Regions from separate parts of the Paraliobacillus zengyii genome, predicted to be linked through region 2. Evidence: riboswitches for the same ligand, from Rfam matches in the RefSeq annotation. Region 2 holds a riboswitch; each other region holds the start of a gene.

Region 1 (10,339 bases), 530 kb from region 2:
GATTAAATAAACAAATAAACTAATTAAAATTGATATAACAATCGCTCGCCCTACATTTTTCTTTGGTTTAGTAATTTCTGATCCACTATTTGTTATCGTTGTAAAACCTTTAAAGGCTAAAATAGTTAGGGCAACTGCTGCTACATAATTTACCATACCTGGATTCGGTGGATTATCACCAAGTTCTGCTGGCTCAATTGCAAAGTTAGCCACCCATAGTCCACCTATTGCAAAAATAAGCAAACCAATAATTTTTATTAATGATGCAGAGGATGTGAATGATTGAATAAAACTATTTCCTGAGATATTGACAATAAAAGCAAGGATTAGCAAACCAACACCTAATACCGGCACAAGAATACTCGATGTATTTACATCAAATAATTGTAACGTATACGTACCAAATGTTCGGGCTACCAAACTTTGATTAATAACCATCGACAAAGCCATTAGCATTGCAGCTGAGGCCGCAATGGTTCCTTTTCCATAAGCTTTGACTAGATACATTCCAATACCGCCAGCAGATGGATACTGCTGACTCATTTTTGCATATGAATAAGCACTAAATCCAGTTACGATACCACCAATAATAAAGATAATCGGGAACCAAACTCCCGACATCGCAGCTACTTGTCCGAGTAACGCGAAAATACCGGCACTAATCATTACACCTGTACCTAGTCCAACAGCTCCAGTTAATGTAATACTATTCTTTTTATATTCTGACATATAACATAACAACTCCTAAAAAAATCCTTAATGGTTATGTTATTACCTATTTTTATAAAACTAAACACACAGGCGCTACTTGCATTTCAATTAAAAACAGTTCGAATCTCTCAGCTGCTATTTTCGGAACAATAAGTATATTACATTTTTTATCATATTAATCTATAGATTTTCAATAAATAATCGAATAACATCTGTTCCCGCAATAATTGTACCTAATGTACTTCCTAAATTAGCAAGCACTACGATTAGTAATACACGTGTTACTTTATTACGCCAAAAACCTTTCACACTAAAAACATCTTCTGTTAAACTTTCAAAATCGGACACTTGCGGACGTTTTACAAAAGCTTGCACAAATCCAGCAAACCAACCAGCTGCTATTAAAGGATTTAGTGACGTTATCGGCGCTGCGACAAAGGCAGTAATTATTGCTAATGGATGACCTAAACCAATTGCAACTCCAAGAGCTGAAAATCCACCATTCCATAACAACCAACTTACAATTTGCTGTTGACCTGCTGCTGGATTGGCAATAAACGTATAGGCAATTAATGCAATGATTAACATCGGTATTGTCCACCCAATAATTTTAGGGATTTTTGACTTTGGCGGTATCTGATTTAATGCCTTTAAATCGTGTTCTTTCTTTATCTCTTCCTTAATACCCGGTATATGTGCTGCACCTAATACGGCCACTATCTTCTTTCCAGGAGCATCCTTAATTTTTTGGGCTAGATACTGATCTCGTTCATCAATTAACGGCTTTTTCAATTTAGGAAAAGATTGCGTGAATTCACTTAGCACTGCATTAATTGAGTCTTGACTCTTCATCTTCTCTAGATCTTCTTCTGATATTGAATCTTTACTAAAGATACCAGCAACAACCTGCGTTAGCAGCATCATTTTCCCCTTAAAACCTACACCAGACCAAATACGAGCAAATGTAATTTGAATATTACGATCTGCTAACACTAGCTTTGCCCCTGATTCTTTAGCAGATTCAATACCTTGAATCATTTCTTGACCTGCTTCTATACCAAATTGTTTCGCCATTCTTTTTTGGAAAGAGGAAATAGCAAGATTCATTAATAAAAGTGATGCTTTCTTCTCTTTAATAACCTTAAATATGTCCATTTCCTTCCACTTATTGCCGTCCATAATCGATTGGTAACGCTGTTTATCTAATTCAATACAAACAGCATCTGGCTGTTCAGCCTCTATTACTTCTTTTACTTGCTCCGCGCTATTTTTAGATACATGAGCTGTTCCAATCAAAATGAATTCTTTACCATTTTGTTCAATTCGTGTAATATTCTCTTCTACCATGAATTAACCTGCCTTTTACTCAAACTTTTTATATGCATTGACTTATTTTTTAAAAAAATATGTATCTTCGTTATTTTATCATAAAGTTTTAATATTAACAGAATAATATCACGTACATAAAAAGGCTTTTGTCTTAACAAGACAGAAGCCTTTTTATTATTTATTACCTCAATCCAGCAATTTTTCGTGTAATATATTTTTCTATTTCTACAATAACAAATACACTAGCACCAATGATTAGTGGAAAACGCCAATACACCAAATCTATTGGAACTGTTCCTAAGATCGTATTCATAAATGGTAAATATGTAATACCTAATTGAATTAATAATAGCAAGCCTGAAACCATAAACGCTGCTCTATTGGAGAAGAAATCTTTATTAAATGCAAAATCACGTTCATTTCTACAATTAAACAAATAGAAAAGTTGCGAAATTACTAATGCATGCAAGGTTACTGTATTCACAACTGCAATATCATAACCATCACCAAGCAGATCTGCGTTCATCCAAAGAATTCCACCACCTATTAATAAGGAAACAAAAATTATCCGAAAGATATAGTAACCACTTAACAATTTGGTATCTGGACCTCTTGGTGAACGTTCCATTGCACCAGCCTCTAATTTTTCAAAAGCAATAGCCAATGATACCGTTACTGCTGTGATCATATTGACATATAAAATTTGAACTGGTGTCAAAGGCATAACCATACCAAATAATATACTAGCAAATATTAATGAAGCTTCCGCACCGTTTGTAGGTAAAATAAATAGAATTGTTTTCTTCAAATTATCGTAAACACGTCTTCCTTCACTAACTGCATTAACAATTGTGCGGAAGTTATCGTCTACTAAAACCATTTGTGAAGCTTCTTTCGCAACTTCTGTACCTTTTATACCCATGGCCACACCAATATCTGCTCTTTTTAATGCTGGTGCATCATTTACTCCATCACCTGTCATAGCACTTATATGACCACGCGCCTGTAATGCTTTAACTAATTGTAATTTATTATCTGGGCTTGTCCGGGCAAACACATCATATGCTTCTACAGTATCTTGTAATTCTGTTTCAGACATATTATCTAAATCGCGACCTTCAATTGCTCGTTCATTATTTGTAATACCCATCTTCCTTGCAATCGCGATGGCAGTTTCCTTGTGATCTCCCGTGATCATTTTCACTTGGATTCCTGCCTTTTTACACTCTTTAACCGCTTCTATTGCTTCTTCGCGAGGGGGATCCATAATACCAGCTAATCCTAGCATTGTTAATCCATCTATAATATCTTCATGGTCAATTTGTTCTGTAGAAGCATCGACATATTTCATTGCTGCGCCTATTATACGCTCCCCTTTTTCTGTTCGTCTCTGCATCTTGTCTTCCCACATTTTACGGTCTTCTGTATCGTTTTTCAAGTTTGCCATGTCAAACAATCGATCAGGAGCACCTTTTACATAAATGATTTTTTGGCCATCTTCTTCTACAAGTGCCGCCATATATTTATAAGAAGAATCAAACGGGATCTTTGAAATTACATCAAGTCGTGCAACGGGTTCACTAGCTTTTTCAGCTAATGTTATTAAACAACCTTCTGTCGGCTCACCACTAATAACCCATTCATCCTTCTTATTACGTCTAAGCGTTGTATCATTTACTGTTTTTACTGCGGTTAAAAATTGCTGTAAAACCTGATTTTCAGTAACGCTAACTTCCTTTTGACCAGTTTGTATACTTCCTTCTGGGGCATAACCCGATCCAGTAACACGATATTCTGCTTTAGCAGTCATCACTGCTTGTACTGTCATTTCGTTTTTCGTTAATGTTCCCGTTTTATCTGAACAAATTACCGATACTGCTCCTAATGTTTCAACAGAAGGCAAGTTACGCATAATGGCATTCTTTTTCGCCATCGTTTGAACTCCAAGCGCTAAAATAATTGATAATATAGCTGGTAGACCTTCTGGAATAGCTGCAACAGTTAAACCAATTACCGCTAGTAATAATTCTCCCATTTCGTAATCATGAAACAGAGAACCAAAAACAAATAACGCTGCTGCTAAAAATAAAATAACAATTGAGATCATCTTTCCAAATTTCGCAGTTTGTTGTAGCAGTGGTGTTTGAATTTCCTCCACTTCTGTAATTGATTTGTTTATTTTACCAATTTCCGTATGCTCTCCAATTTCCACTACAAGACCTTTACCAGAACCACTCGCAACAGATGTACCTGAGAAAGCCAAATTTGTCCGATCACCTAATACTGTATCTTCTGGTAAAGGTTCTGTATTTTTGTCTACTGAAATCGCCTCACCCGTCAAAGGTGATTCCTCTATTTTTAAATTATCTGCTTGTATTAATCGAACATCAGCTGGTATCTTATCACCGGCTCGCAATATAACAAGATCCCCTGGTACTAGTTCATTAGATGGTATATCTGAACGCTCTCCGTTACGAATAACTGTTGCTTGCAACGATAACATGTTTTTAATCCCTTCCAATGCTTTCTCCGCTTTATTCTCCTGAATATAGCCGATTGTTGCATTGATTAACGCGACAAGAATAATAACAACCGTATCAATATAATGTCCTAATATCGCTGTAATAACTGCTGCTACTAATAATACATAGATTAATACATCTTTAAAATGTCGAATAAACTTTAGCCATACTGGATCTTTTTCCTGCTCTGGCAGTTCATTTTTACCCCATTTTTCTTGTTGCTTATCTACATTTTTAATCGTAAGTCCAGTTTTTCTGTCCGTATTTAAATTCTCCACTACATCTTCTATTCCATAATGGAACCATTTCTGTTTGTTCATATTTCATCTCCTTCCTTCTAAAATTCACATATAGTAATACATTTTCAACTTTATCTGCTATCAAACACATTAATATATTCACTTATTATTTATATTTTAAAAATATCTATACACCAAATAAAAAAACAGCGCCTTTTTAAGACACTGTTTTCACTATTGTAAGGTGAAAATTAAAGTAATTAGGTTTTGGGTAGCACTACGATAAATCAAATACTTCCTCTAAGTGTTTATCAAGCTTTTCTAGATATCCACTTATATCAGGGGTTTTAACCTTGTGAACAGAAAAAGTTTTTAATTGCTTCATCCCAGTGAATTCCTGTGTTTTATGAAGCGGAAGTAATACATCATCAATAGCTTTCCCATCAAAGAATTCCGCTTTATTTAAAAACGCCTCTTCCGGTGCACCCCATGTTGTAGAGAACATATATTGTTTATCCGTTAACAATCCACCACACCCATAACCCTTTCCGCCTGTAAAAAAGAGATCTCGCTTATAGATCTGTTCAAAATATGATTTGAATTTACCTGGTACACTAAACCAATAAATAGGAGTTTGGAAAATGATAATATCTGCCCATAAGAATTTTTCCTGTTCCTCTGTTATATCGTACCCCTGATCAACAATCGTTGTATCTATTTGATATACTGTTTCTAATTTTTTAATTATTGCTTGAAAGATAGTATGATTTAGATCCCCTTTACTATGTGGGTACTTTTGATGACCGTTGATGATTAAAATATGTTTCACTACATTCTCATCCCCTAACATTTATGCATACTTTTAGAGAGTATATGTTCTAACTCTGGAATTTAGTATCTATTTTTGTAAAAAAACTTAAGCACAGTGATGCTTATGAAAGGAGCATGAAGTCAACTTTAGCTTTGAATGGTAAGACTTATTTTTCAGTTTCACTCTGCGACAGTTGAGTTACTTAAAATATGTATTCATGTTAAAATTAACATGGCTCAAAGAAAAAAATGTAAGTAAACAAAAAGGAGAACTGAACGTGCGCACTTCATTAAATAAACAATTAAACCAAACAAACCTATTTACGAAGCCTAGTCGTTCTTTTGCAAGTAGCTTCTCTAGCATGCTTATACTAGCAAATAGCTTAACGATTATAGCAGGAATTGTTTATCTATTAATTGATAGTTCAAATGGGTTATGGAATATCTACGGTATTTTTATGATGTTAACTCTTTTAGGTAACTTTATTGTGGCTGCTATTCCTAGTAATCAGAAGGGTCTCGATTACTTCTATTTAACCTTCACAATCTTAATAATGTTACTCTTGCCTATTCTAAACTCCATCGCTTCTTTTGATCCTTTAAATACAACTTCACGAAGTATGGTTTCTATAATTCTATTACTTAGTTTGTTTATTTTAGGCGGGATAATAGCAGGAACGACACGTAAGAGTCTAAATAACATGGGATACATAAGATTTAGCAACACAATGACGCAAGATAAGAAGGGATTCTTCCATATCCTGATGATAAGTCTATGGATACTCTGTCTGCTTTTAGGAGCATATGTATCGTTTCTACTAATAAGAGGAGAAAATAATGGTAGCATTGTTGAATTATTCGTTCCTGGATATGCTTTGTTTTTCAGTTTAATAACGTTAGCAATCGTCGCACTGATTCTTAGAATGCGGACTGGTAAAAACCTTTCGTTTATTAGTATCATAACTTCTATTATAGGAATAGCTGTTTCTATCACCTTTTCTGTTCCTCTCGTTACAACCGTATTAACCTTTTCAGAGATGGAAAATGACTTTTCAAACACATTAAATGAAGCGGATCAAAATTCATTAACTGATAGTATGACAGATACTTTTTTAGACGTACCTTTTTCATTACCGGCTTACTTTTTCGGATTATCAACTGAAAACTATAATCTTGAACAAGACACTTTATTCTACTCAGGAACAGAGGGTGTGGATGAAGGAATTGAATTACACTTCGATGCTTATCTACCGACATCAAATCCAGCCCAATTGCCTGGAAATAGCTCTGTTTTAATTCGAATTCATGGTGGCGGTTGGACAATTGGTGACAAAGGATCATCTAACAATGCAGCAGTTAATAAGTACTTCGCAAGTCAAGGCTATGTAGTATTTGATATTCAGTACGGATTAAGTAGTGAGGATAAATTTGTTGAATTTGCACCAGTCCCCGAAAATATCGTTGCTGACTTCTCTCTTGATGATATGGTCCGTCACATCGGTCTTTTTACTAATTATTTAGTTGAAAACAATGATGATTATAATGCGAATTTAGACTCCGTTTTTATCTCTGGGGCATCTGCAGGTGGACAATTAGCAAATGCAGCTGGTTTAGGCCTTACAAGTGAGAATTATCAAGATGTTTTAAACCCTGAACTTGATGTAAATGGTATTATCCCGATTTATCCTGCCAATGGATTAGCTAAAAATATTGGAATAGCCGGTTCTGATTCGTTTATGGATACATCTCTCCTAGTTAAAGAAGATAGTCCGCCGGCACTCATATTCCAAGGAGACGCAGATGGCATTGTTGACGCATCTATTTCTCGTGATTTCTATGAAGCGTATCGAGAGAATGGAAATGAGCAAGCTACTTTACTAATGATGCCTTATGCCGGACATAATGGGGACTATTATTTTGCTAGTTACTACAATCAAGCTTTTATTTACTATATGGAACGGTTTATGTATGTAAACAAATAATATCTTTTTATAAAGAATATTCAAATAAATTTAAAAAACCCACTAGACACATAAGATATCTGTGGTATACTCTATTTAACATTAAACATTTATAAAGAGTGGACGAAAGATCTGGCTTAACGACTCCACGGCAACCTGCTCAGCAAGGTGCCCCTACCAGCAAAGCATAAGCTTTGGATGATGAAGTAATTCGCGGATTAAAACCCTCTTTCATCGTCAGTTGAAAGAGGGTTTTTCTTGCAAATAAAACAAAATAACTCTTATCAAGAGTGGTAGAGGGACTGGCCCGATGACACCCAGCAACCATTAAGTTACTACTTAAAAGGTGCTAATTCCAGCAGATTCATTCTGATAGATAAGAAGAGCATGCATTTACCGCCCTCTTCTTAAAGAAGAGGGCTTTTTTATAACATTACAGGAGGGTTTTACTATGACAAAAGAAAAAAACACAACGTATGACATCGAAACTTTAGCATTACACGGCGGGCAAGCTCCCGATCCAACAACTGGTTCACGTGCAGTACCAATCTATCAAACTACTTCTTATGTATTTCATGACTCTGAACACGCAGAACGATTATTTTCGCTTGATGAACCAGGTAACATTTATTCAAGAATTGGCAATCCCACTGTTGAAGTTTTCGAAAAACGGTTAGCTCTATTAGAAGATGGTGTAGCTGCTGTTGCGACTTCTTCTGGTATGTCTGCCATTACGTTATCTATTTTAAATGTAGCCAGTGCGGGAGATGAAATTGTAGCAGCGATTAACTTATACGGTGGAACATATAATCTTTTTGCTATAACGTTACCTCGATACGGAATCAATGTAAAATTTGTTGATCCAAGTAATCCAGATAATTTTAAAGATGCAATTACTGATAAAACAAAAGCAGTTTTCGGTGAAATTATCGGTAACCCTAACTTACATGTTTTGGATGTAGAGAAAGTAGCTGAAATCTCACATGAGGCTGGTGTACCATTAATTATCGATAATACCTTTGCCACGCCGTATGTGTGTAAACCTATTTTACTCGGTGCCGATATTGTCGTACACTCTGCTACCAAATGGATAGGCGGACATGGTACTACAATCGGTGGAATTATCATTGATGGTGGTCGATTTAACTGGAATTCAGAAAAATTCCCAACTTTCACAGAGCCTGATCCAAGCTATAACGGTATTCGCTATGCAACAGATTTCGGCACTTTAGCATTTAGTACGAAAGTCCGTGTGCAATTGTTACGTGATTTTGGTGCATCATTGAGTCCATATAATGCTTTCCAACTTATCCAAGGATTAGAAACTTTACATCTACGTGTACAGCGCCATAATGAAAATGCAATTAAACTAGCCAACTATTTAGATAACCATCCAGCAGTTGATTGGGTTGATTATCCTGGGCTTGAAAGTCACAGTTCACATGCCTTAGCAAAGGATATTCTAAATAATGGTTTTGGTTCCATTCTCGTATTTGGTATTAAAGGTGGCCGAGATGCAGGAAGAAAATTGATTGATAATGTCTCGCTCTGGTCACACGTAGCCAATGTTGGAGATGCTAAATCATTAATAATTCACCCAGCTTCGACAACACATCAACAATTATCAAAAGAGAAGTTAATTGAAACTGGTGTTAAAGAAGAATTGGTAAGATTATCTGTAGGTCTTGAATCGCTTGATGATATTATCCATGATCTAAATCAAGCATTAGTTAAGGCAACAGGTATTGGCAAAGGCGAAACAAATGACATTGTCATCAACGATGAAGGAATCATTAAATGGGCGTTAAACTCCCCTTACGAACGATTTGAAATAGATGGCGTTGAAAAAACAAGACAAAAGACGTTAGCCATTGTTGGATTAAGCGGTAAAGAAGCAAGACCAAGTTACCGTCTAGCAAGAAAAATGCAACGTCTCGGTTATAAAATCATTCCAGTTAACCCACGTGAAACAGAAATATTGGGTGAAAAAGCTTATCCAGATTTAAAGAGTATCCCTGAAGCGATTGACATTGTTCAAGTATTCAGAAGTCCAGAAGCAGCAATTGGCGTTGCAAAAGAAGCAATTGAAGTCAAACCAAGAGTCTTCTGGTTGCAAGAAGGTGTGGTCTCACCAGAAGCTGCTGCAATTGCCAGCGAAGCAGGATTAGAAGTAATCCATAACAGATGTACGTATAAAGAGGCACAACGTTTACGCGGGTCAATTTCAACATATGCATGTGAAATTTAAATGAAACTATAATTGGCTTATAGAGATAAAAGTCGATTAGTAAAAACAAAGGGGCAAATAAAATTGAAAAAAATAGCATTGATTGATGTTAGAAGCTTTCTTGCAATTATTCTTGTAGGTGTTGTATTGGTAATAGCTGTAGGTTGTTCATCTGATACAAGTGGAGAAGAAACAGGTCCAGAAGAAATCCGTTTAGATTACGCATACTACTCTCCAACTAGTTTAGTTTTAAAGAAATTCGGTTGGGCTGAGGAAGAATTTGAAGAAGAAGGTATTGAGATTGAATGGGCATTAAGTCAAGGAAGTAATAAAGCTTTAGAATTCTTGAATAGTGATAGTGTCGACTTCGGTTCTACAGCTGGAGCGGCAGCTTTAATATCTAAATCAAATGGTTCACCAATTCAAAATGTTTATATCTATTCAAAACCTGAATGGACAGCACTCGTAACGAATCCCGATTCTGACATTGAGTCAGTAGCTGACTTAACCGGTAAAAAGGTTGCAGCAACAATCGGAACA
Region 2 (10,339 bases):
GTCCATAGTAGATATATCTAGAATATTTGCTAATGTATTTGTGTCATCACTAAGAGGCGATGCAAACGCGCCAAACGAACCACTTGCGAAAACTGCTCCGATCATTAATGGCAAGGATACATCTGCAGATAAAGCAAGCGATACACCTAAAGGCATTAAAATTCCCCACGTCCCCCAGGCGGAACCAATAAAATAAGAAATAGTAGCGCCAAAAACAAACATAAGTGGTGTGACAAACATCTGAGGGATCCAATCCGTATGTGCTGTAACGAATTCTGAAAATCCTAAATCACTCGTCACAGATGACAATCCCCAGACAATCGACAATAGAACAATTACAGACATAAGATCATTCCCACCAACAATAAAGCTGTTAACTAAGTCACTTAATTTAAAACGTTGAATCGCATATAAAATAATCGAGACAAAAATCGTAATTAATAAGGCAACTACCATTGCCTGTAATACATCAGCACGAATAAAGGCCTTAAATAATGACTGACCGGCACCACGTCCATCCCACCAGGTCAAAAATAACGTGAGTACAATTACTAATAAAACAGGAATGAGTAAGTTTAGTGGCTTACTTGGTAAATCCTTATGCACCGCTGGATGACAGTCATGCCAGTCGTCTTCTTTTCCCTCATCCATTTCCAGTGGTGCATCCGTATGTGAATGATGAAAAAAACTCAAATAGATGCCGAGTAAAATAATTACAATAGCAAAAAAGTTAAATGGAATACTCTGAATAAAAAGTGTATAAGGATCAATAGTAGTCCCCGTGGTTTCCGTAGAAATTTGAATGACAGATACCATATAACCAACAAATGCAGTTGCAACTGGAATCAAGACGATAACAGGTGTTGCTGTTGTTTCAATTACAAATCCTAGCTCTTTCGTTGACATTTTCACCTTTTTTAATATCGCCTTCATAATTGGCGCTATCGTTACAAAACGAAAGGTCGGTGCGCTAAATGTTCCAATTGTAGAGACATAAGTAAGAAATAAGGCTTGCTTTTTGGAGGTAATTATTTCTGCCGATTTCTCAACAAATCCTTTGATTCCACCTGTCATTTTGATCATCCCAATAAGTCCAGAAAAAACATAAAGGAAGACAATAATTTTAATATTACTTTCATCAATAAGTGCTTGTATCACATAGGTTAGCATCTCTTGCATGCCACCAATAAGTGAGGGTGAAATGATGTAGGATCCAACAAGTAGTCCCAACACTAAACCTGGAAGTACTTGTCGTGTAAACATGGCAACAGGAATCACAATCAAAAAAGGGATAATGGACATCCAACTCGTATCGATATGCTTTGCACACCTTTCTAAAAATAGAATCTTTTTAGAATGTGGAAAACCAGCAAATTTATGTATTTACTATTAATTTACTAAGAAAAGTTCATGATTTGGACATGCTTTGAATACTTATGGAATAGAGACATTAATGTTGTCCATCTAGGAGGAAATCGAATGATAGAAGCAATTCTACAACTTTTTACAAGTGAGCAAAAAGCACAAGCTATTCTTTCAAATCAAATGATTGAGCTAATCTTCATCATTTTATTTGTTACGTTTATTGTTACCTTCTTTGTTCATGTTTCCTTGTTCAGTAAACTAAAGAAAATACGTTCTTACTTACAAGAAACAAACCGCATGGACATTGACCCTTTGCGTACCTTCAAGGAACAGTTTGACCTTAAACAGCAAACCGAACCTGTCAAAATAGAAACATTCGTTCAAGAGAAATTTTCTAGTTGGCGTGTCTATGGTATACCTATTGTCAGTCTCATTAAAATGATTCAAATGACCGTATCTATTTTTATTTTAATCGGGATATTAGGAACATTTATTGGCTTAACCATGTCATTAGGAAATATTAATTCAGGTGGAAATCAGCTTGTTGAAGATGTCGCAAGTGTTTTATCAGGAATTGATGTAGCATTTTACACAAGTATTGCCGGTATGGGGCTTTCATTAATTATGACGGTAATGATCAAAGCGCTGAATACAGAATTTCTCCTAACTGATATTATGTTAAAAGTTGAAACAAATTTAACTGAAAACGAACAGAACGGAATAAGTAAACTAATTGAAGTTTCGGAAAGTATTAATAACTCCATTCTCATGCTTCAAAAGACAAACCAAAAATCCTTACAAAGTATTGAAAGTTCTTTTGATGGTTTTAAAGACTATACTTCTGGCTTACAACAAGCCGCAAAAGATTTAGCTACATTTAATGAAGGATTATCTACTAATCTACATGACTTTCAACTTCTATTTACTAGTATGAATAAGGTAACAAACGGCTTTGATGATGCATCTAAAAAACTAAACAAAAATTTCGATCAACTCTTCTCTTATTTTAAGAAAATTGATCAAAGAAATGAACAAATGGCAAGTACATTTGAACATACGTATCAAAAAATCGAAGAAGTCTCGACAACACAAATAGATACCTTAACTCATTTTGAAGATACCGTGGTTGATTTAAAAACATTCACCTCTTCTATCTTAGATGGCCAACAAACAATAAGTAAAGAAAGTCAGCGTTTAGTGCGTCATATGGAAGAACAAAATAAAGAATTTAAACAAATATTCGGCAAAGACCTAGGAGCGAAACTAGCCGGAATTACAACATACTTAAGCGAACTCTCTAACGGTTTTAATAGCTTAGAAGGATCACTAGTTCAATTACCAGATGTACTAGAAACCATTAACCAAGCACAAACAGAATATAAACACCTTCTATCTGATCGCTTTGATGAATTAAAACAATTTAATCGAGATTTTAATAATCATCTCAAAGCACACAATGCAGATTCTGTTTCATTTGAAAAGCACGTACGTGAAGCCACAAACACCTATGAACAAATTGGAATGAAGAACAAGCAGCTTATTACAGATATAAATACCACTATTTCACAAATGAATAGCACATTCATTCAAAGAGAAAATCAACTCGAAGCAAATGTTGGTGTATTAAAAGATACGCTTGCTAACTATGTGACTACTTTAGAAGGAACACTTGGTGAAAAGTTAGATAAGGTTGCTCGAAATATTAGTGAATATGCACAGGGAACAAATCAGGATCTAAAAAGAGAATTTAAGGAAATTCGGACGATTAACGAAGACATTCAACAAAGTAATAATCGTTATACACAACAAACATTTACGGAACTTCTCCAACAAATTGATAAATTAAACCAGCATTTACAGACCTTCAGCCAGGAAGCAACAAGCCTTAATACAAGGCGTACGGGTGGTCTAAATCAACATGATTAATAAATATCAACGGTTGTTTAAGGACGAGCAGGAAGAGAATCATTTTTGGCCATCTTTCACTGATTTATTAACATCGATCTTACTGTGTTTTGTATTAATCTTTATTTCAATGATGGTTATTAAGTCCATTCAAATTGAAGAAATGAAAGAAACAATTGATCAAATTATGGGAGTACGCTCAGAACTTGTAAAGGACTTAAATGCAGAATTTCAAGATTCTACTTTAGGCATCGAGGTAGATGAGAAAACAGGTGCAATTATCTTTGACACAGAAATTTTATTTGAGTATGATGGTGCAGAATTAAAGGATGACTCCTTTCAATTTTTAGATGAGTTTGTTCCAAAGTATTTAGACGTCTTATTAGCAAGTGGCTATGAAGAATATATCTCAGAAATTATTATTGAAGGTCATGCTGATCGCACAGATGGCTATTTATATAATCTAAAGCTATCCCAAGATAGAGCATATAGTGTAGCAGAATATATACTAGGGGATGAATTCCCATATAAAAACATTCAAGATCACTTGCAGGAAAAATTAACGGTAAATGGTAAATCATTCTCAGACGGTCGCACCGATGAAAATGGTGACTACAGTCCAGAAGCTTCACGCCGAGTTGAATTCAAGTTCCGCTTAAAAGACGAAGAAATATTGGATAAAACAATGGAAATACTAGAAGGAAATTAAAAATAAGTATTCTTGAAGTGGCTTTCCTTTCCAAATTCTATAATTTTAAAAAAATAAACAATATTAGTTAGTAAATAAATTGTTTGAATTTTTACATTATAGTAGTTGACATTATTTAGAATGTAACTTACTATAACAGGGAACATAAAACTAAATAGTTAGTCTTCTTATCAAGAGAGGTGGAGGGAACGGCCCTATGATACCTCGGCAGCTTACTTTTATATAAAAGTACTGTGCCAATTCCGTCAAACGTATGTTTGAAAGATGAGAAGAGTTAGGCTGTCGTTATATAAACCACTATAATACTGCCCCTCTTCTTAATGGAAGGGGGGTTTTTTGTTGCGTATAAAGTAAAAATTAACTTTAGTTAGTTGCAACTGGATAAAGTAAAAACAAGGGGGTTTGATCGATTGGATTTATTAACCACACTGAAGGAAAAGATTCTAATTGCTGATGGTGCTATGGGTACCTTGCTTTACTCACATGGTGTTGATCGTTGTTTTGAAGAATTAAATGTAACCCATCCTGAAGAAATTTTCCATACACATAGGGCGTATGTAGAAGCAGGGGCTAATGTTATTCAAACAAATACGTACAGTGCAAATTATATTAAATTGGCACGTTATGGCTTGGAGGATAAGGTAAAAGAAATCAACACGCAAGCAGTAAAAATAGCTAAACGAGCAGCAAATAAGGATACATTTGTTGTTGGAACAATCGGTGGTATTCGTGGAAGTCAAAAAAAACTTGGCACTATAGAGGAAATCAAGCGAATTTTTCGCGAACAACTTTATTGTCTCTTATTAGAAGGTGTAGACGGGCTCCTTTTAGAAACGTATTATAGCCTAGAAGAATTAACAACCGTGTTAGCAATTGCTAGAGAAGCAACTAATCTACCGATTATTACAAATATTTCGATGCATGAAATTGGATTATTAGAGAATGGTACACCTTTAAATGATGCATTAACACAATTGGACGATGCTGGTGCAGATATCGTTGGCGTCAATTGCCGATTAGGTCCACACTACATGATTGAATCTTTAAAAACAGTGGCCTTACCGAAGACAGCTTACCTTTCCGCTTATCCTAATGCGAGTTTACCAGCATACAGTGATGGAAAGTTAATCTATAACAATAACCCAGACTATTTTGAACAATGTGCTAGAGAATTTCGTAATCAAGGTGTGCGGTTATTTGGTGGTTGTTGTGGTACCACTCCTGAACATATTGTAGCCCTTAAAAAAGGTGTCGAAGGTTTCACTCCCTTATTGGAAAAGACGGACGTTAAGCACCCTCCAATAATAGAAGTACAGGAGCCTGCTGCTCGAAAAAAGTTAGATCTAGCTCAAATTGTGACACAGAGACATTCTATTATTGTTGAATTAGATCCACCAAGGAATTTACAAACGAAAGAATATCTAAAAGGTGTGCAAGCATTAAAAGACGTTGGTGTTGACGCCATTACACTTGCTGATAATTCTTTAGCCACACCACGAATTAGCAATCTAGCAATGGCCACACTAATGAAACAACAAAGAATAGCCATCACGCCTCTTCTTCACTTAACTTGTCGTGACCGTAATTTAATCGGACTACAGTCTCATTTAATGGGATTACACACACTTGGTATCCATGAAATTTTAGCTATTACTGGTGATCCTACTAAGATAGGCGGTTTTCCAGGTGCATCGTCGGTATTTGACGCTACATCTTTTGAATTGATTAAGCTAATCAAACAATGTAATGAAGGTATCTCATTTTCAGGTAAGTCATTAAAAGAAAAAACATCCTTTCGTATCGCAGCAGCTTTTAACCCCAATGTTCATCACCTTGATAAAGCAGTACGTAGGCTAGAGAAAAAAATTGATTGTGGAGCAGATTATTTTTTGACCCAACCAATTTATCAACCCGAACAAATTGAGTCGCTAAAACAAGCAACTAAACATATTAAACAACCAATCTATATTGGTATTATGCCACTCACATCCTCACGAAATGCAGAATTCCTACATCATGAAGTACCAGGTATGAAACTAACAGATGACGTCCGTCAACGAATGAAGGCGACAGGTGATAATAGAATACTGGCAGAACAAGAAGGTATGTCAGTAGCAAAAGAATTAATCGATGTTGCTTTTGAACATTTTAATGGCATCTATTTAGTAACACCATTTATGCGCTATGACATCACAGTTAAACTTTCCAGTTATATCAAACAAAAGGTTGAAAATGCGCAAGAAATAATTTTATAAGACTATTTTAATGGAGGTTTATACATGACAAAAATAATTAGTTCCAATCTAGGTTATCCACGAATCGGTGAAAAAAGAGAATGGAAACAAGCACTCGAGCAATTTTGGGAAGGGAAAATTCAAGAAACAGAATTACTTTTAATAACGAAAGTGATAAGACTAAATAACCTTAAAAAGCAACAAGAGAAAGGCATTGATCTTATTCCAGTTGGTGACTTTTCTTTATATGATCATGTATTAGATACTTCTGTTATGTTTGGTGTCATACCAGAACGTTTTGATTATAAAGGTGGCAAGGTAGGCTTAGACACTTATTTTGCCGTTGCACGCGGAACAAAAAACGCAGTTGCATCGGAAATGACAAAGTGGTTTAACACGAATTATCATTACATCGTACCAGAGTTAGAAAATATCCAACCAAGTGTGACAGAAAATCATCCACTTTCTTTCTATCAAGAGGCAAAAGAAGAATTTGGTATTGATGGAAAACCCGTGTTATTAGGCCCAATTACGTATTTGAAATTAGCAAAAATCCAAGATGATGTACATTTTGAAAAGTTGCTAGAAACATTCATACCACTTTACATTCAAGTTTTAAAAGAGTTGGAGCAAGCTGGGGTATCTTGGGTACAAGTAGATGAACCCATTTTCGGTACGAATTTATCTCCACATATTTTAACTTTTGCAAGAAAGGCGTATGACACAATAAATAAAGCAGTTCCTAACATAAATATTCTGTTACAAACGTATTTTGAAAATGTAGTGGATTATAAAAAAGTAGTAGATTTCCCTGTACAAGGAATTGGCCTAGATTTTGTTCATGGTGATGCCCTTTCATTTATTCAAAAACATGGATTTCCACATGATAAAGTCTTAGCAGCAGGCATTATAAATGGTCGTAACATATGGCGTGCTGATTTAGAAGAACGTTTAGATGTGTTAGAGCAGTTAAAACAAATTGTAACAAATAAGTTAATTATTCAACCGTCTACCTCCCTTCTACATGTTCCAGTAACAAAAAAACTGGAGCAAGAGATTGATCCTTTTATCTATGGCGGGTTAGCATTTGCAGATGAAAAATTAGCCGAGATCGTTACGCTTACGAAAGCATTAGATAAGGGGCGAGATCTTGTTAAATCAGCTTTAAAAGATGCTACTGAATCGCTTAAACAATGGAAAGATGCAAGTTTCGGTAAAAATCAAGAAGTGCATCAAAAGCTTGAAAACTTAACAGATACCGATATAAATAGGAAAGTAATCTTTTCAGAACGAATAAAAAAACAAAAGCAGTATTTCCAATTACCTTTGTTACCGACAACAACAATAGGCAGTTTACCGCAAACAAGTGAATTGAAAAAAGTACGAACAAAATGGCGAAAAGGACATGTAACAACAGGAGAGTATGAACAATATATTCGTGACTATATCAAGAAATGGATAACAATACAGGATCAGATTGGGCTTGATGTTCTCGTTCATGGAGAGCCTGAGCGAACAGATATGGTGGAATATTTTGGTGAGAAGCTGAATGGCTTTACTGTTACCAAGTTTGGCTGGGTCCAGTCTTATGGCTCACGTTGTGTAAAACCACCAGTAATTGTCGGTGATGTCTCTTTTGCAAAACCGATGACAGTAAAAGAGATTGTATATGCCCAATCCTTAACAACAAAACCGGTAAAAGGCATGCTTACTGGACCAACAACTATTTATAATTGGTCGTTTGTGCATGATGATTTACCTCGTAAGACGGTTCTAAACCAAATTGCAATTGCATTAAAGGCAGAAATAGAAATATTAGAGGAAAGTAACATTAAAATTATTCAAGTGGATGAACCAGCATTACGCGAAGGACTACCATTAGATCGAAACAAATGGCCTGCCTACTTAGACGATGCGGTTACGGCATTTAGATTAGCTACATCATCAGTTGAAGTGGATACACAAATTCATACCCATATGTGTTATTCGAATTTTGAAGATATCTTTGAAGCGATTGATGGGCTTGATGCAGACGTAATTTCAATTGAAACGTCAAGAAGTCACGGGAACTTGATTGCTACTTTCGAAGATAATACCTATAACAAGGAAATTGGACTTGGTGTTTATGATATTCATAGTCCTCGTGTCCCAAGTATAGAAGAAATTAAGCAAAATATTAACCGAGCATTACAAACGATTTCACCAAATCAGTTTTGGATTAATCCCGATTGTGGTTTAAAGACTAGGAATGAAACTGAAACAATAGAAGCACTTCAAACAATGGTAGATGCTGCAAAGATCATAAGAAAAACAGCACTATCTTATCAGAAATAGAATAGTAATATTAGCAAGCCCTCCACAGTTATCTGCGCTGGAGGGCTTTTTACTTTACGAAGTTAGCTGAAGACGTAGACGTGCCTGCGGAAAGCGTCGTGTATTTTTAGAGCGAGCCTTGTGTCGCAGTTGATGATTGTTGTAATGGAAAGGTAATTGCTACGTTAACTTATGAACCTCTCACAATTGGAATTTATCATTAAGAAAGTGTTGTTTATTTCTAGATTGCGTTAAGCCTGTGATTTTTTCGTCTGAATTTATCGATGTTAACCGTGAGATTCCTTATTTTCACTATTAATTATTCGCAAATTAGGTACATTTTAATTAAAGAAACATAAAATGCTACTGAACCAATTATTATGGTTCAGTAGCAGGGGGACCAATAGGATATTATTAATTAATGGAAAGGAGAACTTCTCTTTTTATTAAAGAATGTCTAACTGTGCAACAAGTGTTAAAAGAATCTGTAAAAGCACTTGGATGGATGCTGCAACATCCGTATCGGTAGTTGTTACGTTAACAGATTCACTTCCGTCAATTACAATAAGTTGTCTGTTAGATTGATCAATTCTAGAATATCCTAGAAGTTCTTCTGTTACCTCTTGTGCTCTTGAACTACTCGCTATTGAAATGTTTACTACAATAACGATCGCTACTTGCAAGGCGGCTTGCAATGATACAGCCACCTGGGTATCAGTCGTATCCACCGTTACATCTGTGGAGTTCAAAATAAAAATTGCCTCTTTTGATTGCTGCTCAATGTCAGAAATTTGGTCTGCATACTGACTAACCGCTCTTGATTGATTATTCGTTCTACTCACAAAAATACCTCCTTGTTTTTTTTAGGACTCAGAATTGTCTTTATTGCGCTTGATTTGCTGCAATTTTTCAATTAATGCCTCTGTCTGTACAGTCATCGTTTTTTCACTATTTTGTTGATCAGCTAAAAAAGCCTCTGTTTGTGCTTTAAGTCCTTCAACCGACTTTTTAAGGTTGCTTTTTTCATCATCTGACAGTTCTGTATTTCTAGAAATATTTAGTCTCTTAAAAAGATCAGAGACATGTACTTGAATCAAGTCACTTGATATTTGATTCAACTGGTTTTGGATATCCCCATCTGTCAATGTTCTCCCCCCTTTTGGCTAAGTTATCTTACACCATATATATATACGATTATCTATAATGTGAGCGGGTTCTTATCACGAATAGTACAAGAATGGACAAATGTTACCGATTGAAACGACTAGAAAATAAAAAAGCAACCGACACAATCATTGACTGTGACGATTACTTTCATTAACTAGCATTTTTCAATCTACGGTTTCTGTTGCAAAAGAACTTAAAAGAATCTCTTCAAATGCATTAACATCTGACGGTTTCGCATATAAATAACCTTGTCCATATCCACATTGTAACTCTAAGAGAGCTTTAGCTTGCTGGTGTGTTTCTATTCCCTCAGCAATTATATTTAAATTTAAGTTTATTCCAATATCTATAATTGTTTTTACAATAGAAAGATCCTTTGCATTTTCTATATGCTCGATAAAGGACTTATCTATTTTAATTGTGTTAATAGGTAACTCTTTTAGGATATGTAATGACGAATAACCTGTACCAAAATCATCAATAGCAGTTTCAATTCCAAGTTCTTTTAAACCGTTTAAAACCTCAATGGACGATTCAATATTATGCATAATACTTTCTGTTATTTCCAATTCTAAATAGTTTGCTGGAAGACCTGTTTCAATTAAAACATCACGTACTATCGTAACAAAGCTTTCTTGTTCAAACT
Region 3 (10,339 bases), 1.9 Mb from region 2:
TTTGAAGTTTGAAATTTTATATTTCAAATCACATGAAATAGGATTAGTCTGCCATTTTCTAAAAACGGATCAATAGCTTATTCAGAGAATGTATTGCTATGACTAATCCTTCCAAATAAATTGGGAGGGTTTTTTTGTTCTCCCTATCGAGAGAGGGAATTTTGTATGAAAGAATTAGTGAAATTGCAACAGGTTCATTATGAAATAGTTGATCAGACGATTTTTGAAGATATAAATGTTAGTGTCCAAAAAGCTGATGTTGTCGGTGTTATTGGAAAAAATGGTGCAGGGAAGTCAACCTTATTACAACTAATTACGGGAGCGTTGTTACCGACAAAAGGAAGCGTAGAATCGATAGAAAAGAACCTCACAACCGTTTTTGTCGAACAAGAAACCGAGTCACACGCTCCAAAAGAAGTGACAACACGTGAAAGTAGCTTACTTCACAAATGGCACGTACCAGATCATGCTTTTGCTAGATTAAGTGGTGGAGAAAAGTTAAAAGCACGACTTGCACATGGATTTGCAAAAGAGGCTGACCTTTTATTATTTGATGAACCGACGAACCACCTTGATACGGAGAGTACGGCTTTGTTAATAGAGGAAATCAATAGACACAAAGGTGCAATTATAGTTGTATCGCATGATCGTTATTTTTTAGATGCTGTCACAACAAAGATATGGTCTATTGAAGATAGTGAATTCATCGAGCATAAAGGCAATTATTCGAGTTATATGGCATTTCGTGAACAGAAACGCCTGACCCAGCAACATGAATATGCGAAACAACAGAAAAATGTGGAACGAATTGAAAACCAAATGAAAGAGCTCACTTCTTGGTCGAGTAAAGCACATGCTCAATCGACAAAAAAAGAAGGCTATAAAGAACATTATCGTGTCAAAGCAAAGCGTATGGATAAACAAATAAAATCAAAACAAAAGCGTTTGGATAAAGAACTCGAAAAAGCAAAAGTAGAGCAGGTGAAGCCAGAATACGATGTGCAGTTTTCAATTAGAGCGAACACAAAGGTTGGGAAACGATTTTTAGAAGTGAAAGGTTTAACAAAGAGATTTAGCGATCGAACGCTATTTAAGAATGTAAATTTCACAATTAAGCACGGGGAGAAAGTTGGATTAATTGGTCCGAATGGTAGTGGCAAGACAACCTTTTTAAAAATACTGGTTGGTGACGAGCTGTCTGAGGGCGAGGTATGGCTTTCACCTGCTGCGACGATTGGTTATTTAACACAAGAAGTCTTTGACCTACCACTTGAAAATACGCCAGAACAGCTATTTTTTAAAGAAACGTTCGAAGCAAGAGGAAAAGTACAGAATTTAATGCAGCATTTAGGCTTTACTGCTTCCCAATGGCGAGAACCAATCCTTCATATGAGTATGGGCGAACGTGTGAAGTGCAAATTAATGGTCTATATACTAGAGGAAAAAAACGTACTAATTCTCGATGAGCCAACCAACCATCTTGATTTACCATCACGTGAACAACTTGAAAATACATTAGCAGATTACGATGGTACACTACTCGTTGTATCACATGATTCGTATTTTCTCGATAAAACAACAAACGAGAAACTTCTTTTTTCAAACGAAAGTATTGTGAAACAATCGAAAGAAGCAAGCAATCGTCAAGAAAGTGAGCCAGATAAATTGCGTCTAACACTCGAAACGGAAAGACAAGAAGTGTTAGGGAGGCTCAGTTTCATGACGCAAAAAGATAGTGAATATCAAGAACTTGATGAAAAATTTAATCAACTTACAAGTCAAATCAATAATCTTTTATCCTAATTGAATCGTCCGTAAGACTCTTGGATAGCAATTGCTATCCTTTTTTTATTTCGATTAAAAGGCATTTGCTGAAAAAACAGAAATTTCTCACCTATCCAGTCTTTCTAATAATTGAATAATTTCTTTGTTATGCTACAATTTGTAGATCACTATTCTTTTTCATTTGATAAATCCATTTCAAAAGGAAGATTATTGCTAAAGGAATCCCAATATATAAAACAAAAGTAACAAATAAAACAAATATGTTTATCATAGAATCACCCCCAAGTTAAAACTATTGTTATAAGATCCTATCTACATAGTGAATTAAAAACAATCGAGTCGTCAAGTATTTTTGAAAAGGAGATGCTCGCTGTTTGATATGCCAGTCTATATAAAAAGAGCGCCCACTTGGGACGCTCTACTAGCTTATTTCCAAATATCCTTCGATACATCTACAATATGCTTCAACTTGTTCCATTGCTCTTCTTCTGTTAAAAGATTACCATGGTGTGTCGAAGCAAAGCCACATTGTGGACTGATACATAATTGATCAAGTGGTACGTATTTAGAAGCTTCTGCTACTCTAGCTTTTATTACTTCTTTATCTTCTAGTTCACCAGTTTTAGATGTGAAGACGCCTAAAACGACACGTGGTCCATCGTTTGGAACATTTTCTAATGGTGCAAAACTACCAGAACGCTCATCGTCATACTCTAAGAAGAAGCCATCTACCGCTTCATTAGCTAAAAGCTTAGGAGCAATCAGATCATAACTTCCGGTGAAAGCCCATTTTGAACGGTAATTTCCACGGCATAAATGCGTTGTAACTACTAAATCTTCTGGTTTTCCTTCTAATACACTGTTAACTACGTGTAGAGCCAAGTCAATTAATTTTTCTCTTGAATGGATTCCTTCATTAAATGGGATATCTGGTGAAGAAAGTCCTGCAATGTAAACATCATCTAACTGTAAGTAACGAACTCCTGCATCGTAAAAGGCATTGATTGCATCACGGTAGGCTGCAATTACGTCTGCTGCGTAGTCGTCGATATTAGGATAAATACTTTCATTTAGAATTCCGGCATTGAATAATTGATTTGGACTTGGAATTGTTAATTTAGCAACTGCACGTCCACCAACAATCTCATTAAAAATTTTGAATTCCTCGATATGTGGGTGGTTGGGATTAAATGCAACTTTTCCAACTACACGTACGTCATAGCGCTCTGTTTCTTCGCCTTTAAATTGGAAGCCTTGGTCAGGTACATAACCTTCAACACCAATTAAGTGCTCTAAGAAGTCTGTGTGCCAGAATCTACGTCGGAATTCACCATCTGTTACAGCTTCTAGTCCAACCTCGATCTGCTTATCAACAATACGTTTGATTTCCTTGTTTTCTATTTCGTGTAAATCTGCTTGACTAATTGTTCCCTCAGCAAGTTGCTTACGTGCTTGATGAATACTCTCCGGTCTTAGTAAACTTCCTACATGGTCTGCTCTAAATGGTGCTTTTGTTGCTGTTTTTGTCATTTTAATTCCCCTCTTCCGAATTGTTTTAAGATGACAAACAAACTTGATCCATACGCGACATTCCTTAGGAAGAACGTTAAATAAAAAGTAAAAACCCCTTCTTGTGAAAAGAAGAGGTTTGAATTAACGATTTCTCCTCTTATCTTCAGCAATACGCTTCTGGATTTAGCACAGTACTTGTTAGTCTGCTGCTGAAGCTTCAAAGGGCCAGTCCCTCCACTTCTCTGGATAAGATTTATTTGTTTGTAAATATCTTAATTTTGAGAATACTATTGTTTGCGATACTTGTCAAGATGAATTTTTAAAGATAAAGGAAAAAATTAGAATACCTAGGAAACTAAACGTTTGATTAAAAATTCTGATAGTTTATGCTATGCTGTAATAGTAACAAAAATGGAAGCAGATTTTTAAAAATCCTGGAAGAGAAATTAGTGTGAGAGAATGCTGGAAAAATAATAATGCAATTTGAAAGGAGATGCAAATATGAATAAAAAATTTCTGGATTTACTTGCTCAAAGTTATGATAGCGAAGAAAAAGTGGTAACCGAAATTATTAATCTGGAAGCTATTCTTAATCTTCCAAAAGGGACAGAGCATTTTGTGAGTGATTTGCACGGGGAATACCAAGCCTTTCAACACGTATTACGAAATGGTTCAGGCAGGGTCAAAGAGAAGATAAAAGATCTATTTACCGATCAATTATCTGAAAAAGAAATCAATGAGTTTGCTGCATTAGTTTACTATCCAGTAGAGAAATTACAGTTAATCAAGAATAACTTTGACAACGATGAAGCATTACATAGATGGTATCGAGAAATAATTGAGGATATGATGGAACTTATTGCTTATGCGTCTTCTAAATATACACGTTCGAAGTTACGAAAAGCATTGCCTAAACAGTTTGTTTATATCATAGAAGAACTCTTGTATAAGACAGATGAATTCATCAACAAGAAAGAGTACTATACAAAAATTATTCAACAAATTATCTCCCTTGGTCAGGCTGATAAACTAATTATTGGTCTTAGTTATACGACACAAGAACTCGTTGTTGATCATTTACATGTAGTCGGGGATATTTATGATCGTGGACCAGAACCAGATAAAGTGATGGATACACTAGTTAACTATCATTCTGTCGATATTCAGTGGGGGAATCATGACGTACTATGGTTAGGCGCTTTCGCTGGATCGAAGGTTTGTCTTGCTAATATTATTCGTATTAGTGCGCGGTATAACAATTTAGCGATTATTGAAGATGTCTATGGGATAAATCTTAGACCGCTACTCAATCTTGCGGAGAAATATTATCAGGATAATCCAGCCTTTAGACCAAAAGTAGATGCTGGGGATAAACTATCGGATCATGAACAATTACAAATAACCATGATACATCAAGCGATTACAATGATTCAGTTCAAACTGGAGAGTCCGATCATCAAGAGACGTGCCTACTTTGACATGTCAGAAAGACTGTTGCTTGAGAAAGTAGATTATGATAAGGACGAAATAACAATTCAAGGAGAGACTTATCCACTGGAAAATAGCTGTTTTGCAACAGTTAATCCAGATAAACCGGATCAATTGTTAGCAGAAGAAGAAGAAGTGATGAACCGCTTATTATTTTCTGTTCAGAAGTCAGAAAAGTTTGCCCGCCATATGCGCTTCTTGATGAAGAAAGGTAGTCTCTATTTAAAATATAATGGAAATTTATTAATTCATGGCTGTATTCCATTAGATGAAGAAGGAAATATGGAGGAAATGGTTATTGAAGATAAGACCTACGCTGGTCGTGAACTGTTTGATATTTTTGAATATTACCTACGTGATGCGTTTGCTCATCCTGAAAAGACAGACGATTTGGCAACGGATATGGTCTGGTATTTATGGACAGGTGAACATTCATCCCTCTTCGGAAAAAAAGAAATGACAACCTTTGAGCGGTATTTCATCACGGATGAGGTAACGCACAAAGAGAGGAAGAACGTTTACTACCATTTACGTGAGAACGAGGATACATGTCGAAAAATTTTAGCGGAATTTGGACTTAATCCAGACCATGGCCATATTGTAAACGGGCATACACCAGTAAAAGAAATTGACGGTGAAAATCCTGTTAAGGCAAATGGCAAACTGATTGTAATTGACGGAGGCTTCTCCAAAGCATATCAATCAAAAACAGGAATAGCAGGATACACGTTATTATATAATTCGTATGGGATGCAACTTGTTGCCCACAAGAAATTTAACTCAAAAGAAGAAGTACTAGCAAATGGTGCAGATGTGTTATCCGTTAAAAGATTAGTAGATAAAGAATTAGAGCGAAAAAAGGTAAAAGAAACGAATGTTGGAGCGGAATTGTTACAGGAAGTCGAAATGCTTCATAATTTGATGGCTGACCGTTATATGAAGTGATCGAATAGGTGGAAAAAGAAGAAGGGGACAAGAAGAAATAAAACCTTGTCCCCTTTGTATTATATGTGGGTCAGAGTGTGTCTTAATTAATTTTTAAATCAATTGCGGACGTGTCCACTTTGTCTCCAAACCATTCTTTTAGCTTGTCTTTTGCTTTTAACTTAATTGGGTCGTCGATATACATAGCTACTTGGAATAAAGCAAATCCGAGTGCACCAAGATCATCTGTGTAACCAACGCCGGTAAAAAAGTCTGGAATTAAGTCTAAGGGTAAAATAAAGTAACCTAAAGCACCAATAATGACAGCTTTTACTTTGGTAGGTACTTCCGGTTTCTGAAGCGTATAATACAACAGTAATACAGCATAAACGACAGAAGAACCAGCCTTCTTAGCAAACTTCGCTAACTTCCCCCAAAATTTATCATCAGAATAATGTTCACTGTTTTTTTGTATTTCTTGTTCTATATTTTCAATTGTTGGTTTCATCGTTTATTGCCCCTTTAAGTACAGTATACGCTATTATTTTACCTTTGTGAAGTTCATTATAGTTGAAGAAAAACAAGCTAAGTATGCTACAGAATATTTTTTACCGTTGTTGAAAAAGAATGAGTAAAATATTGAATAAATATATAACCCTATGCTAAACCTAAGACAAAATATCTTAGGAGGAGATTATATGCCAGAAAAATCAGCAATTACGTCATCTGAATTAGGTGTATTATGGCTTACATATCAGGAAAAAACAATGATATTACGTATGTTAGAATATTTTATAGAGAAAGCCGATGATGAAAAAGCCAAGGACATTATGAATAATCTATATGAAGAGATTGACAAATATGTTGGTATCTTAACAGAAACGTTACGAAATGAAGGGGCTGTAATACCAATTGGGTACACTGCTCAAGATGTTAACAAAGAGGTACCGAAATTATATGATAATGGTTTTGACATCATGTTTGTTCGCCTATTACAAGAAATTAGTATGGGGCTTCACTCATTAAATATAACTATGTCTTATCGGGAAGATATTGTACTGATATTAATAGATCTAACTGCCATTACCCAAAAGTATTACAACCTTTGTACACAATATTTGCTTGAAAAAGGCTTACTTGTTAAATCTCCTCATGTTACAATGCCAAAATCAGTTGAATTTGTTAAAGATAAGCACTACTTGAGTGGATTCTTAGTTAATCCAAATAGCGGCAAACGTTCATTAAATACAGTCGAAGTTGCACAAATTCATCATTCGATTGAAGCAAATATCACTGGGCTTCAAATGATTACAGGTTTTGCTCAATGTGCAAATAATGTAGAAGTTAAAAACTACTTTAATGATGGTGCTGAACTTGCTAAAAGTATGGTAAAGGAATTAAGTGAAGTCTTACTGCAAAGCGGTGTACAATCTCCTCAAACTGCAGGTGGTAATGCCACCCGTTCAAGAATAGCACCATTTTCCGATAAGTTGATGATGTATTGCACAAGTCTTTTTTGCAGCTTTTCTATGGGAAGTGGTTCAATAGGTACTGCTTTTAGTTTACGAAATGATTTACCAGCTAAAATGACTATTTTTATGAAAGATATATTTGAATATGCTCATAAAGGTGGAAAAATTATGATTAAAAATGGTTGGATGGAAGAACCACCACAAATGGAAGAACGGAACCAATTGTTGAAGTGAGTGATATATGGTGAAGGATTTAGCTTTATCCAGAGTTCGATTAGTTTCTAAATAGAAGTTTATGTAACAGTTGTGTATTCCTTTTTTTAGAGATTAAAGTTACTCTTTTAAATAATTTTAATTTAGTGATTATACATTTATTTACAATAGAAATATAAAGAGCCATTGATGTTACAAACATCAATGGCTCTTTATTTCAGAACATAGTTTCTTCGTTTCGTCTATAATATGTCTATTGGCCATGGCGAACAGATTCGAGATGCCCAGTTTTCCGCATCATATTCAAGTAGCGTGAAATCTTAGATTGAGAAGCTTTTGCTTTTTCTTGAATATCACCGACACAAACGCCACCCTCAATACATACCTCCTTTGGAAGATGAGCCTGTTGTTTTGGGAAATGCTTCTCCGGCTCCTTCAACCACTGTAAAATGTTAAGCCGTGTTTCATTTGACAATACTTTAAATAATTCTATTTGTTTCATAGGCGTATTATATATCGAACTATTTCGATATGTAAATCATTGGACTTGTTCCTGAGTTCTATCTTAACCCCAAAGTCCTCACTTTGTTCATTACAGGATATTGGTTAGAAAGCAAATATGATTTGTGTAAAGTGTTTGATATCAGCTGGGATGGAACAGTATTCTTTGATATGATATTGTTAAATGCAATTAAGTGAAGGGAAATTTACCATCTTAAACATAGATCATCTTTTAACCAGGAATGGAATAAACATATCTCTAGATTAGTGAAAATAAAAGGGGGCTAGCTGATGAATAAGAACATAAATAAATATGCGGTGGAAGCAACTAATCTCACGAAAATATTTGGGAAAGATCGTGCGGTGGACAGAGTTAGTTTAAAAGTGCCAAAGGGAATTGTTTATGGTTTTCTTGGACCAAATGGTGCTGGAAAAACGACCATGATTCGCATGCTTGCAACATTATTGAAACCTAATGAAGGGAAAGCTAAAGTGATGGGCTTTGACCTCAATCAGGAATCGGATTCTGTTAGACAATCAATCAGCTTGACTGGCCAATTTGCTTCTGTTGATGAGGAGTTGTCGGGGAGAGAGAACTTAATTTTTATCGGTCGTTTAGTAGGTTTTACGAGTAAAGAGGCTAAAAAACGAGCGGATGACTTATTAAAGGCTTTTAAATTGGAGGATGCTAGTAAACGTCAGGTCAAGAAATATTCTGGGGGAATGCGTCGTCGAATTGATATTGCTGCAAGTATTGTTACATCACCAGACCTGCTTTTCTTAGATGAACCAACAACTGGACTTGATCCTAGAAGTCGTAACCAAGTGTGGGATATTATTCGTGCTTTAGTAAAAAACGGTACGACTGTTTTTTTGACAACACAATATTTAGAAGAAGCGGATCAATTGGCTGATTTAATTGGTGTAATTGATCAAGGTAAATTAATTGCAGAAGGAACGAGTAAAGAATTAAAAGCTTCTATTGGTGCTGGAAGCTTAACGGTACATTTTGACAATGGTAAAGAATTAGAAAAAGCTAAAAAGATCTTTGAAGAACAGCTTAATCAATCTCCAGAAGCAAACTTGAGAGAAATATCTTTAACAGTTCCTATAAATGAACACGCAAAAGCTACAAAAGCGATAGGGGAATTGGCAAATGCTGCTATTCAAATTAAGGAATTCTCAATGAGTCAACCTAGTTTGGATGAAGTTTTCCTCACTTTAACTGGAAAATTACGAGAGAGCGAAGTAGGGGACGAAGCAAATGGACAAACATGATCCAAAATCTTTTGAAGAAGGAATAACCAAAATAACACGCCCAAAAAAACCGAGTGCGATTAGCGCTTCGATTACTTTTGCTTGGCGGGCGTTATTACGGATTCGCTACGTACCTGAACAACTATTTGATGTGACGATATTCCCTGTCATTTTTCTACTAATGTTTACCTATTTATTCGGTGGGGCGATTTCCGGTTCTACTGGTGACTATTTAGACTTTGTCCTACCTGGAATTCTTGTTATGACTGTGTCGATGATTACGATGTACACCGGACTGGATCTAAATAAAGATATTGAGAAAGGCGTTTTTGACCGCTTTCGTTCCTTACCGATCTGGAGACCAGCCGTATTAGTAGGTGCACTGGCCGTTGATGCTGTTCGCTATTTAATTGCGTCCACGATTATGATCACGCTTGGATATATTTTAGGTTTTAGACCAGAAGCTGGATTTATCGGCGTTGTCTTGGGTGTTTTGTTGCTGCTTTTCTTCGCATTCAGTCTTTCTTGGATTTGGACGATGCTCGGAATTGTCGTACGTACTGAAAAAGCGCTTATGGCAATGAGTATGATGATCTTATTTCCATTAACTTTTTTAAGTAGTGTATTTGTAGACCCAACAACTATGCCTAACTGGTTACAGAAATTCGTTGAAATAAATCCAATTACCTTTGTCGTTGATGCCGTACGTAGTTTAATTCATGGTACGGTTGCAATAAACGACATCTTGATGGTGATGTATATTTCAATTGGATTACTCCTTGTGTTTGGACCTTTAACGATGTACTTTTTTAGAAACAAGAATTAATACTTACTAACGTATTGCGAACAGTGCAAGTCACGTTCGCAAATTAGTGTAAATTGAATTATATAATAGCTTAAATAAAATTAAGAAGGTGGGCGACTAACATGACAAAGAGTAATAAAAAGGAATTGTCACTAGAACAACGTCAAGAATTACTGAGCATACTGAAAGATCGGTTTGAGAAAAATATGGATCGTCATAAAGATCTTGAATGGGAGAAAATTCATGAGAAGCTTGATGCTAATATTGAAAAGCTCTGGTCGCTTAATGAAATGGAAGCAACTGGTGGGGAAGTCGATGTTGTAGGGTTTGATAAAGGTAAGGATGCATATATCTTTTTTGATTGTGCAGTAGAAAGTCCTAA

The links. A riboswitch is a leader RNA that binds a small molecule or an ion and turns the genes downstream of it on or off. The one in region 2 is predicted to bind S-adenosylmethionine.
Region 1: another riboswitch for S-adenosylmethionine. It lies ahead of DM447_RS17265 (PLP-dependent aspartate aminotransferase family protein); the one in region 2 lies ahead of DM447_RS15040 (bifunctional homocysteine S-methyltransferase/methylenetetrahydrofolate reductase).
Region 3: another riboswitch for S-adenosylmethionine. It lies ahead of DM447_RS05520 (5-methyltetrahydropteroyltriglutamate--homocysteine S-methyltransferase); the one in region 2 lies ahead of DM447_RS15040 (bifunctional homocysteine S-methyltransferase/methylenetetrahydrofolate reductase).

The regions. Positions count from the first base shown of each region.
Region 1 covers NZ_CP029797.1:3,515,834-3,526,172, forward strand. Annotated here, with positions in the region: gene DM447_RS17240 (APC family permease) at 1-729, opposite strand, end outside; gene DM447_RS17245 (TraB/GumN family protein) at 892-2,058, opposite strand; gene DM447_RS17250 (cation-transporting P-type ATPase) at 2,222-4,882, opposite strand; gene DM447_RS17255 (NAD(P)H-dependent oxidoreductase) at 5,079-5,630, opposite strand; gene DM447_RS17260 (alpha/beta hydrolase) at 5,890-7,593, shown strand; SAM riboswitch class I at 7,680-7,780, shown strand; SAM riboswitch class I at 7,851-7,955, shown strand; gene DM447_RS17265 (PLP-dependent aspartate aminotransferase family protein) at 8,024-9,820, shown strand; gene DM447_RS17270 (aliphatic sulfonate ABC transporter substrate-binding protein) at 9,884-10,339, shown strand, end outside.
Region 2 covers NZ_CP029797.1:2,988,717-2,999,055, forward strand. Annotated here, with positions in the region: gene DM447_RS15025 (Na+/H+ antiporter NhaC family protein) at 1-1,317, opposite strand, end outside; gene DM447_RS15030 (MotA/TolQ/ExbB proton channel family protein) at 1,480-3,291, shown strand; gene DM447_RS15035 (OmpA family protein) at 3,284-3,979, shown strand; SAM riboswitch class I at 4,144-4,250, shown strand; gene DM447_RS15040 (bifunctional homocysteine S-methyltransferase/methylenetetrahydrofolate reductase) at 4,390-6,234, shown strand; gene metE (5-methyltetrahydropteroyltriglutamate--homocysteine S-methyltransferase) at 6,259-8,547, shown strand; gene DM447_RS15050 (spore coat protein) at 8,973-9,368, opposite strand; gene DM447_RS15055 (hypothetical protein) at 9,390-9,671, opposite strand; gene DM447_RS15060 (putative bifunctional diguanylate cyclase/phosphodiesterase) at 9,858-10,339, opposite strand, start outside.
Region 3 covers NZ_CP029797.1:1,111,954-1,122,292, forward strand. Annotated here, with positions in the region: gene abc-f (ribosomal protection-like ABC-F family protein) at 166-1,803, shown strand; gene DM447_RS18630 (hypothetical protein) at 1,931-2,056, opposite strand; gene DM447_RS05520 (5-methyltetrahydropteroyltriglutamate--homocysteine S-methyltransferase) at 2,212-3,315, opposite strand; SAM riboswitch class I at 3,452-3,550, opposite strand; gene DM447_RS05525 (fructose-1,6-bisphosphatase) at 3,799-5,730, shown strand; gene DM447_RS05530 (YkvA family protein) at 5,813-6,217, opposite strand; gene DM447_RS05535 (DUF3231 family protein) at 6,408-7,415, shown strand; partial or broken gene DM447_RS05540 (ArsR/SmtB family transcription factor) at 7,651-7,896, opposite strand; gene DM447_RS05545 (ATP-binding cassette domain-containing protein) at 8,187-9,173, shown strand; gene DM447_RS05550 (ABC transporter permease) at 9,160-9,978, shown strand; gene DM447_RS05555 (DUF4256 domain-containing protein) at 10,080-10,339, shown strand, end outside.